DNA from 4 places in the Streptomyces sp. YJ-C3 genome. Region 2 is predicted to be linked to each of the others. Evidence: riboswitches for the same ligand, from Rfam matches in the RefSeq annotation. Region 2 holds a riboswitch; each other region holds the start of a gene.

Region 1 (2,187 bases), 4.0 Mb from region 2:
GGCCTGCGCCTGCATGGCCTGCGCCCGGCCGATCTCGGCGCCGTCGCGCGTCACGAACGAGTTCAGGGACATGTTCTGCCCCTTGAACGGCGCGACCTTCACCCCCTGCCGCACGAGCCACCGGCAGATCCCAGCGGTCACGACGCTCTTCCCGGCGTCCGACGTGGTCCCGGCGACGAGCAGCCCGCCGCCCCGCCCGCTCATCGACGCCCTCGCAACAACCGCCCGGCCACACAGACTCCCCACGCCATCACACTGACCCGCCGCGACAACCGCGCGGCCCGCTCCACGTCCGACACCCGCACCGCGCGCCCTCGCGCGTTCAGCACGGGCCGGTGCTCGACCCTGCCCCCGTACGCCAACGTCCCGCCGAGCCGCACCCCGAGCGCCCCCGCGAACGAGGCCTCGACGGGCCCCGCGTTGGGACTGGGATGGCGCCCCGCGTCCTCGCGCCAGGCCCGGGCGGCGTCGCGCGGACGCCCGCCGGCCAGCACGGCGAGCGCACCGGTCAGCCGGGCCCCCGGCCACCCGGCGACGTCGTCCAGCCGGGCCGAGGCCCAGCCGAACCGGCGGTACTTCACGGACTTGTGCCCGACCATGGCGTCGAGCGTGTTCACGGCACGGAAGGCGAGCAGCCCGGGCACGCCGCCCACGGCGCCCCACACCAATGCGCCCACGACGGCGTCGGAGGTGTTCTCGGCGACGGACTCGACGACGCCCCGCGCGATCCCGTCGGCGTCCAGCCCCTGCGGATCCCGTCCGCACAGCCGCGGCAGCAACTCCCGGGCCAGCTCCACGTCCCCGGCCTCCAGCGCGGCCCCGACGGCGCGCGCCTCCCGGCCGAGCGAGGTCCCGCCGACCACGGCCCAGGTGGCGGCGGCGGTCAGCGCGACGGAGGCGGCGGGGGAGCGGCGTACGGCACGGGCGGCGAGGGCGCCCACGGCGGTGGCCCCGCCCACGCAGACGGCGGTGTGCAGGGCGCCCCAGCCGCGGTGATCCCGCCACAGCACCCGCTCCACGGCCCCGGCGGCCCGGCCGAATCCGGCGACGGGATGCCCTCGACGCGGGTCCCCGAGCAGCAGATCGGCGAAGAGTCCGGCGGCGGCACCGCACGCGAAGACGCGCTCGGCCCGCGCCGCGCCGCGCAGGGCGAACATGGCGGTAGTTGTCCTCACTCAGGGTGTCCACGCCCTGGTTCGACGAGACCGGCAGCGAGAGTTCCTGGCTCGCCCTCCCGGAGAAGGGCTCACAGTGGCGGGACCGCGCCGGATTCGCACCGGCTTCCTCGGACTGCTGCCGTATATGGCCCGGGAAGTCCACCACGGTGCGCGAAGGTGCGTCAACTTGCCGTTGACCTGGGAGAGGGGAGTGTGGGGAGGTCCACAGCGCCGCGTGGGACCCGTTCACTGGGCCGGAATTCCTCTATGGGTCGAAAACAGGCCTACCTAGACTGGAAGACGGCAGACGGAGAGCGGTCCACGAGTGGTTGAGGGCGCCTTGGCGACGTGGTGAGGCGGATCCGTCCGGGACACCTGGGCGGGTCGCCCCGGCGGCGCTATGGTGCCTGCACGCGGGCGTGCAATGACGGGGGACGCCGGCTCTCGAGCAGGAGGAGGCCGGTGTGTCCCATGGGAGAGAGCACGCTCGGTCATGGCAGGAACAGGTCACCGGGCCGTGGCGCAAGAGCAGTTACTCGGGTCTGAGCGGGGACTGCGTGGAAGTGGCGCTCGGTGAGACCGAGGTCCGAGTCCGTGACTCCGGGAACCGGGATACGGCGGATCTGGTCTTCCGGCGCATCCGGTGGCAGGCGTTCCTGAGGGCTCTGGGCGGGTCCGGTCCGGGCAGGACCGACCGCTGAGTCCACCGCGGGGGGAGGAGGGCGCGATGACCGGTCACCACATGACCGAGGCGCGGCAGCGGGCGCACGGGGCGGTGAGCCGCACCGCGCGCGGAGTCGTCTCCCCACGTGGCCTCGTGGTGTTCTGTCTGGCCTGTGGCGTTGCGGCGAGCGTCGTCGGGGCGCTGGCCGCCGCACTGGTCCCGTCCGGCCAGGCCCGCGTCGTGGTCTGGGTGTTGGTCGCCGCGCTGTTCGCCGCCGCGACCGGCTTCCGCGCGGGACTACGGAGCGTCAGGGGCGGCTCGCAGCACCGGGATCCGGTGACGGATCGGGGTCGGACGGCGGGGCGT
Region 2 (2,187 bases):
ATCGGCGCGCTCAAGGCCGTGCGCTGGCTCGCCGCTCCGGACCACCTCGCCTCCTGCCCCGGGGTACCGGAGACGGCGGCGGCCGGCGACATCGCGGCCTGGGTGTTCCAGGCGGCCCGGGACGGCGACCGGGACGCGAGGGCCGCCGTACGCCGCTACACCCGGGACCTCGCGGTCGGGGTCGCCGCCCTCGTTCTCGCCCTGGACCCCGAGGTCGTCGTCTACGGCGGAGGGTTCTCCCGCTCCGCCGACGTCATCCTGGAGCCGCTGCGCCGAGAACTGACCAAGCACTGCCTGCGCCTGCCGGAGCTGCGCACCTCGACGCTCGGCGACGAGAGCGTGGCCCTGGGCGCGCTGCGTCTGGCCCTCGACGAGATCGACAGCCGCCTGCTGAGCGACGGGCTTGCGGCACCGACGGCTCCACGGGGCTAGGGCCGGTCCGGCGGATCAGGTCGCGCTCGGGGGCCCGTGCCGTTCTGTGCCGGTGAGCGGGGTCGGGTGTGCGCCACCACCGAACGCGGCCTGCTGCTCGCCGAGTTCCACCGCCGCGGCCCCGTATGGCGCTTCCGTGCCGCCGGGCAGGGCTACGGCCACGGTCTCGACGCGCTCGCCCTCGGGTACGGCGTCGACATCGCCGGCTGAGGCGGCGCCGCGGTCGTGGCCCCGGCCGCTTGGCGACGAGCGGCCCCCGCCCCGTAGGCTGGCCCGTGCAGCTGGTTCGCCCCGTCCGCCAGGCGGGAGCGTCGTAAGAGGGAACCCGGTGGGAATCCGGGACTGCCCCGCAGCGGTGAGTGGGAACGACCGCCGTCATACGCACTGGGTCCCGACGAACGGGACCTGGGAAGCGACGGCCAGTAGGTGTCCTCCGGATCGGAGGACGTGCCCGCGAGTCCGAAGACCTGCCATCTGCCCGTGCGCGTACGACGCGTGTGCGGACATCTCGGTGACCTCGAGGGCGGGTCGGCGTACACACCGGACGGACGACGGCGCCCCGGCGCGCGGGACCGTGCCGCCGGTCTGTCACTCCTTTCCGGCCGCGTCGGTCTCCGGGATCCCAGGGATACGTCTCTCGAAGGAGATCTCCGTGACCACCAGGACCGCGGCCGCGGCAGCACGGGCCACCGTGTACGGCTACCCCCGCCAGGGACAGAATCGCGAGCTGAAGAAGGCGATCGAGGGCTACTGGAAGGGCCGCGTCACCGCCGACGCCCTCCGTGCCACCGCCGCCGGACTGCGCCGCACGAACTGGCGGGAGCTGGCCGGCGCGGGCATCGGCGAAGTGCCGACCGGCGACTTCTCGTACTACGACCACGTCCTCGACACCAGCGTCATGGTCGGCGCGATCCCCGAGCGCCACCGCGCCGCTTTCGACGCCGATGCCCTGGACGGGTTCTTCGCCATGGCCCGTGGCACGCAGGACGTCGCGCCGCTGGAGATGACGAAGTGGTTCGACACCAACTACCACTACCTGGTGCCCGAGTTGGGGCCGGACACGGTGTTCACCGCTGACTCCACGAAGCAGGTCACGGAGTTCGAGGAAGCGCTCGCCCTGGGGCTGGCCGCCCGGCCGGTCCTCGTCGGTCCGGTCACGTATCTGCTGCTGGCCAAGCCCGCGCCCGGTGTCGCCGCCGACTTCGACCCGCTGACCCTCCTCGACCGGCTGCTGCCCGTGTACGCGCAGGTGCTCACCGAGCTGCGTGCGGCCGGGGCCCCGTGGGTGCAGCTCGACGAGCCCGCCCTCGTCCAGGACCGCACCCCGGCCGAGCTGAACGCGGCGGCCCGCGCCTACCGCGACCTCGGTGCTCTCGCCGACCGGCCCAAGCTGCTCGTGGCCTCGTACTTCGACCGGCTGGGCGACGCCCTGCCGGTCCTGGCCAAGGCCCCGGTCGACGGTCTGGCGCTCGACTTCACCGGCTCGGCGGCCGCCAACCTCGACGCCCTCGCGGCCGTCGGCGGGCTGCCCGGCAAGCGGCTGGTCGCCGGTGTCGTCGACGGCCGCAACGTCTGGATCAACGATCTGGCGAGGTCCCTCACCACGCTCGGCACCCTGCTCGGCCTCGCCGACCGGGTCGACGTCGCCCCGTCCTGCTCGCTGTTGCACGTCCCGCTGGACGCGTCGCTGGAGCGGGACATCGAGCCGCAGATCCTGCGCTGGCTGGCCTTCGCGCGGCAGAAGACCGCCGAGGT
Region 3 (2,187 bases), 1.0 Mb from region 2:
CCGTCTCCAGCAACTCCCTTGTGAGGCACACGAGTTCTGTACGCAGGTCCGGCCGAGCCCTGAGCAGCACCGCCGCCGACCCGACGAGCGCGGACGCGACGTTCCCCGCCAGCAGCCCCGGGGCGATGGTGACGGTGAGTCTGCTCTCCAGTTCCTCCAGTGGGCCGTTGACCTCCGCGTACACGGCCTCCGCAAGGGACGGCAAGCACCCGGCGGGCCGTCCCGTCGGAGCCGCCAGGCGGAGCGCCGGACCGCCTCCGGCCCATTCCACCGTGCTCGTGTCGGGCACGATCCGGTGCAGGAGCGTGCAGGCCAGCACCGGTGACCAAAGACGGGCGGCGAGCCCCAGGTGCGCGAGGGAGACGCCTACGCGGGCTTCGTCCGTGGCGCAGCGGTCGTTGACCGCCCGCGCGAGAACGGCGAATTCCGACGAGGCGAGCCGCCCGCTCCCGGATGCCCGTCCTGCGGGCCTCTCCGCCGTCTCCAGGACGAAGAATCCGTCGAGTCTCGCGACCTCGTGAAGCGCCTCGATCACGCTCCCGCGCGAGAGCTCGCTCGGCTCCTCACTCACGACAAGTCCCTTCAGCGCTGTGGTGGTTCGGACATCCGGAGCCGAGGGCTCAAGAGGTCCTGAGGCGGCGCGGCGGCTTGAAGAGGTACAGATCGAGAATCTCCGGAAGGGGTGCGACGCCCGGCCCGCCGGCGGTGATCCAGTCGGCTATGTCCTCGGTGGCGTCACGGTCGTTGACGAGGCCGAGCCACACCGGGCGGGCACCCGCCGCCCGCCCGGCCTCCGAGGGCTGTACGACGATGACGTTGGCCTGGTCGCAGACATCCAGGCACTCGGAGACGCGGACCGGCGCGACCGCCCGCAACCGCGCGGTCTGCGCCGCGTGATCACCGCTCACCTTGGCGCTGCCGCAGCAGCAGTCGCGGCACACCACCACCCTGCACGGAACCTCGCGGCCCCGTGCTGCGCCCTTCTCGTCAGCCGGCCTCTTGGGCATGCCGCACTCCTCCCTCTCCGGGGAAGTCCGCCCCGGGGTCCGTCGAGGAGGCGACAGCGTGAGTCTCCTGGCTCTCGGGTCGAAGCTCGTCCCGGCCTTCCCACCCGTCCTGGGCAGTGGCTCGTCGGGATCCGCTCGCCGATCACAGTGGCGGTACCGCACCGGATTCACACCGGATTCCTCGAACCGCCGTCGCCTATGTCGTCGGCAATCATGCCATCCGGCCCGCCGCCGGATCGCCTGCGGCCTCACCAGTACGGCCATGTCCCGCTCCCCTACCGCGCCGGCGCCCAAACGCTCACCTCGCGCACGTGTGGATCATGCCGCAAACCTCCGCCACACGGCCCGCTCCGCACAAGTCCCGGAACGGAAGCCGGAGTAGCCTCCTAATTAAACTAACTGGTAAGTTTAATTTATGAAGCGGAACACCACCTCCCGAGCCCGTCTTCTCGCCGCGGCCGAGGGCGTCTTCTATGAGCGGGGGATCGTCTCGACCAACGTCGACGCCGTCGCCCAGGAAGCGGGAGTGACGAAGCCGACCCTGTACGCCCACTTCCCGTCGAAATCGGCGCTGGCGGCGGAAGCGCTCAGAAGTCGGCATGCGCGGCGGGCCGCCGATCTGGAGACGTACCTCTCCACCGAGGCGTCAGGGGAACCGCGTCTGCTCGCCGTGTTCACGTGGCTGGCCGACTGGTACGAGGGCCACGGGAAGAGAGGGTGTGCCTTCGTCAACGCCGCCGCCGAGCTGTCACCGTCGGACGAGCTGGTCTCGGTCGCGGCGCAGGAGGAGAAGCAGTGGCTGCTGAACACGCTCGGGCGGCTGTGCGAGGAGGCCGGTGCCAGGTCCCCTGAGGTGCTCGCCTCCCAACTCCTGCTCCTCATCGACGGCGTGGCCGGACGCGTGGTCGTCCACGGTCCCGGGGCCGCGGCCGGCGCGGTCGACGACGCGGCGCGGGCGGCCGCGGTGCTCGTCGCGGCGGCCACGGGCGCTCATGCGTAGCCTGTCCGACCGCCCGGTCCAGCGGGCCACACGGATCGTGGCGGGGCTGGCCCTGTTCGGCTTCTCCCTGGCACTGCTCCTCAAAGCGGGTCTCGGCGCCGACCCGTGGACCGTCTTCACGCAGGGCATCGCTCTGGCCACCGGCCTCTCGCTCGGCGAGGTGGTCGTCGTCGTCTCGCT
Region 4 (2,187 bases), 1.2 Mb from region 2:
GTAGCACCGGCGCCGGGGCCGGTGCTCACGCGCCGGCGCCGTACAGCGTCCCGCCCACCTCGCGCGCGAGGTGGGCGGCCCAGCGGACGGTCTCGTCGCGGCCCGCGCCCTCCTCGCCGAGGAGGAGCACGAGCACTCCGCCGACCCGCACATGGGCGCGGTACCGGGTGGTCGTCCCGCCCTCGTACATCACGTCCTGGACCTCCAGGAACGCCTCGTCGCCCAGGCCCTTGAGCGGCACGGTCCCGTACCGCTCGGTCGCCGAGCCCGCCTCCATGTCGGAGGCGAACTCCCGGCAGTGCCGCAGGATGTCCTGCTCGACGCGCTGATGGTCGCGGGCCTCGGCGACGGGCAGCGACACGATCATCTGCGTCGCCACGAGGTGCCCCTCCGGCGGCCGGGTCGCACGGTCCACCCACTGGGTGCGGGCCAGCGCCATGGCGCCCCGGTACGCCGCCGGGCCCAGCCAGGCCGGGTCCTTCTCGCCGGCCGCGTCCAGGCAGTACGACCAGCGGCCGCTGCGCTGGTCGTGGGTGCTCTCGTACGGGCCCGCCTGGGTCTCCCCGCGCTCCAGCCCCGTACCGAACGCGGCGTCGGGCAGCAGCGCCTTCTTCAACTGCTCGGCGGTGAAGACCTGCCGGGGCGCGGCGACGGCGTCCCGGCCCGGGGCGGTCGCGGGGCCGGTGGGCCGGACCACCTCGGGGCTCGGCGCCGTCGGGCTCGCGGACGTCTTCGGACTCGCGGACGTCTTCGAAGGGGCGGACGACGACGGCCCGGCCGCGGCCCGGTCCGCCGCTCCCCCGCCGCACCCCGCCAGAAGCACCGTCACCAGCGGCACCACGGCCGTCCCCTGCCACGCGCGCATCGAGCCCTCCCCAAGATCGCCCGCCCGTAGATCGCCGTCACCCTATCCGACACAAGATGTGGGCCTGCCGCGAAAGCCTGACACAAGATGTATGCTCACTCTCGCTGTCGCCGCAGGGGAATCCGGTGCAAATCCGGAACTGTCCCGCAACGGTGAACGTAAGCGCACATAAGCGCCCGCGTGAGTCCGATGACCTGTCGACAGCACGCCCGAGCCGTCCGGCCCGGGCGTCGACGACGTCCGGGCCTCGCGGAATGGGCCGGTGACGACGGCGCCTCCGTGCGCCCGAGCCACTCCCTCCCCGCAGGCCCCGAGCCGAGCGAGGGAGAGCCTCCACGTGACCATCGCGCCGCCCGCCGAACCGGTCTCAGCCGCACCGGACGACGCTCCGGGGACCGCGCTGCTGCGCACCCTGACCGAGCTGACCGCCGACCTCCCCGACGCCGACCCCGGCCGGGTCGCAGCCGCCGCGCTGCGCGGCCGCAGTGCCCGCGCCGACGAGGCCGAGCTGCGCGGACTCGCCACCGAGGCAGCGGCCGGGCTCATCTCCGAGGACCCCGTCTACTCCCGGCTGGCCGCCCGGCTCCTGACGCTCTCCATCGCCGCCGAGGCCGCCTCGCAGGGCGTGACCTCGTTCACCGAGTCGGTCGCGGTCGGCCACCGCGAGGGGCTCGTCGCCGACCGCACCGCCGAGTTCGTGCGGATCCACGCCGCCCGGCTGAACGCGCTGATCGACCCGGCCGGGGACGACCGCTTCGGCTACTTCGGCCTGCGCACCCTGCACAGCCGCTACCTGCTGCGCCACCCGATCACCCGCCAGGTCGTCGAGACCCCGCAGCACTTCATGCTCCGCGTCGCCGCCGGTCTCGCCGAGGACGACAGCGCCCGCGCCGTCGACGAGGTCGCCGCGCTGTACGGCCTGATGAGCCGCCTCGACTACCTGCCCTCCTCCCCCACCCTCTTCAACTCCGGCACCCGGCACCCGCAGATGTCGAGCTGTTACCTGCTGGACTCCCCGCTGGACGAGCTGGACTCGATCTACGACCGCTACCACCAGGTGGCCCGGCTGTCGAAGCACGCGGGCGGCATCGGCCTCTCGTACTCCCGCATCCGCAGCCGGGGTTCGCTGATCCGCGGCACGAACGGGCACTCCAACGGCATCGTGCCGTTCCTGAAGACGCTGGACGCGTCGGTCGCCGCCGTGAACCAGGGCGGGCGCCGCAAGGGCGCCGCCGCCGTCTACCTGGAGACGTGGCACTCCGACATCGAGGAGTTCCTGGAGCTGCGCGACAACACCGGTGAGGACGCGCGCCGCACCCACA

What was found. A riboswitch is a leader RNA that binds a small molecule or an ion and turns the genes downstream of it on or off. The one in region 2 is predicted to bind cobalamin.
Region 1: another riboswitch for cobalamin. It lies ahead of ACVHNB_RS29410 (cobalamin biosynthesis protein); the one in region 2 lies ahead of metE (5-methyltetrahydropteroyltriglutamate--homocysteine S-methyltransferase).
Region 3: another riboswitch for cobalamin. It lies ahead of ACVHNB_RS15575 (hypothetical protein); the one in region 2 lies ahead of metE (5-methyltetrahydropteroyltriglutamate--homocysteine S-methyltransferase).
Region 4: another riboswitch for cobalamin. It lies ahead of ACVHNB_RS06210 (ribonucleoside-diphosphate reductase subunit alpha); the one in region 2 lies ahead of metE (5-methyltetrahydropteroyltriglutamate--homocysteine S-methyltransferase).

Annotation. Positions count from the first base shown of each region.
Region 1 covers NZ_CM132685.1:6,549,953-6,552,139, reverse strand. Annotated here, with positions in the region: gene ACVHNB_RS29415 (cobyric acid synthase) at 1-204, opposite strand, end outside; gene ACVHNB_RS29410 (cobalamin biosynthesis protein) at 201-1,157, opposite strand; cobalamin riboswitch at 1,194-1,339, opposite strand; gene ACVHNB_RS29405 (DUF397 domain-containing protein) at 1,622-1,858, shown strand; gene ACVHNB_RS29400 (hypothetical protein) at 1,885-2,187, shown strand, end outside; gene ACVHNB_RS29395 (hypothetical protein) at 2,129-2,187, opposite strand, start outside.
Region 2 covers NZ_CM132685.1:2,550,794-2,552,980, reverse strand. Annotated here, with positions in the region: gene ACVHNB_RS11275 (ROK family protein) at 1-432, shown strand, start outside; partial or broken gene ACVHNB_RS11270 (TerD family protein) at 505-642, shown strand; cobalamin riboswitch at 698-921, shown strand; gene metE (5-methyltetrahydropteroyltriglutamate--homocysteine S-methyltransferase) at 1,085-2,187, shown strand, end outside.
Region 3 covers NZ_CM132685.1:3,560,214-3,562,400, reverse strand. Annotated here, with positions in the region: gene ACVHNB_RS15580 ((2Fe-2S)-binding protein) at 1-571, opposite strand, end outside; gene ACVHNB_RS15575 (hypothetical protein) at 621-1,007, opposite strand; cobalamin riboswitch at 1,049-1,213, opposite strand; gene ACVHNB_RS15570 (TetR/AcrR family transcriptional regulator) at 1,423-2,007, shown strand; gene yczE (membrane protein YczE) at 2,000-2,187, shown strand, end outside.
Region 4 covers NZ_CM132685.1:1,399,316-1,401,502, reverse strand. Annotated here, with positions in the region: gene ACVHNB_RS06220 (nucleoside hydrolase) at 1-4, shown strand, start outside; gene ACVHNB_RS06215 (hypothetical protein) at 26-865, opposite strand; cobalamin riboswitch at 951-1,081, shown strand; gene ACVHNB_RS06210 (ribonucleoside-diphosphate reductase subunit alpha) at 1,203-2,187, shown strand, end outside.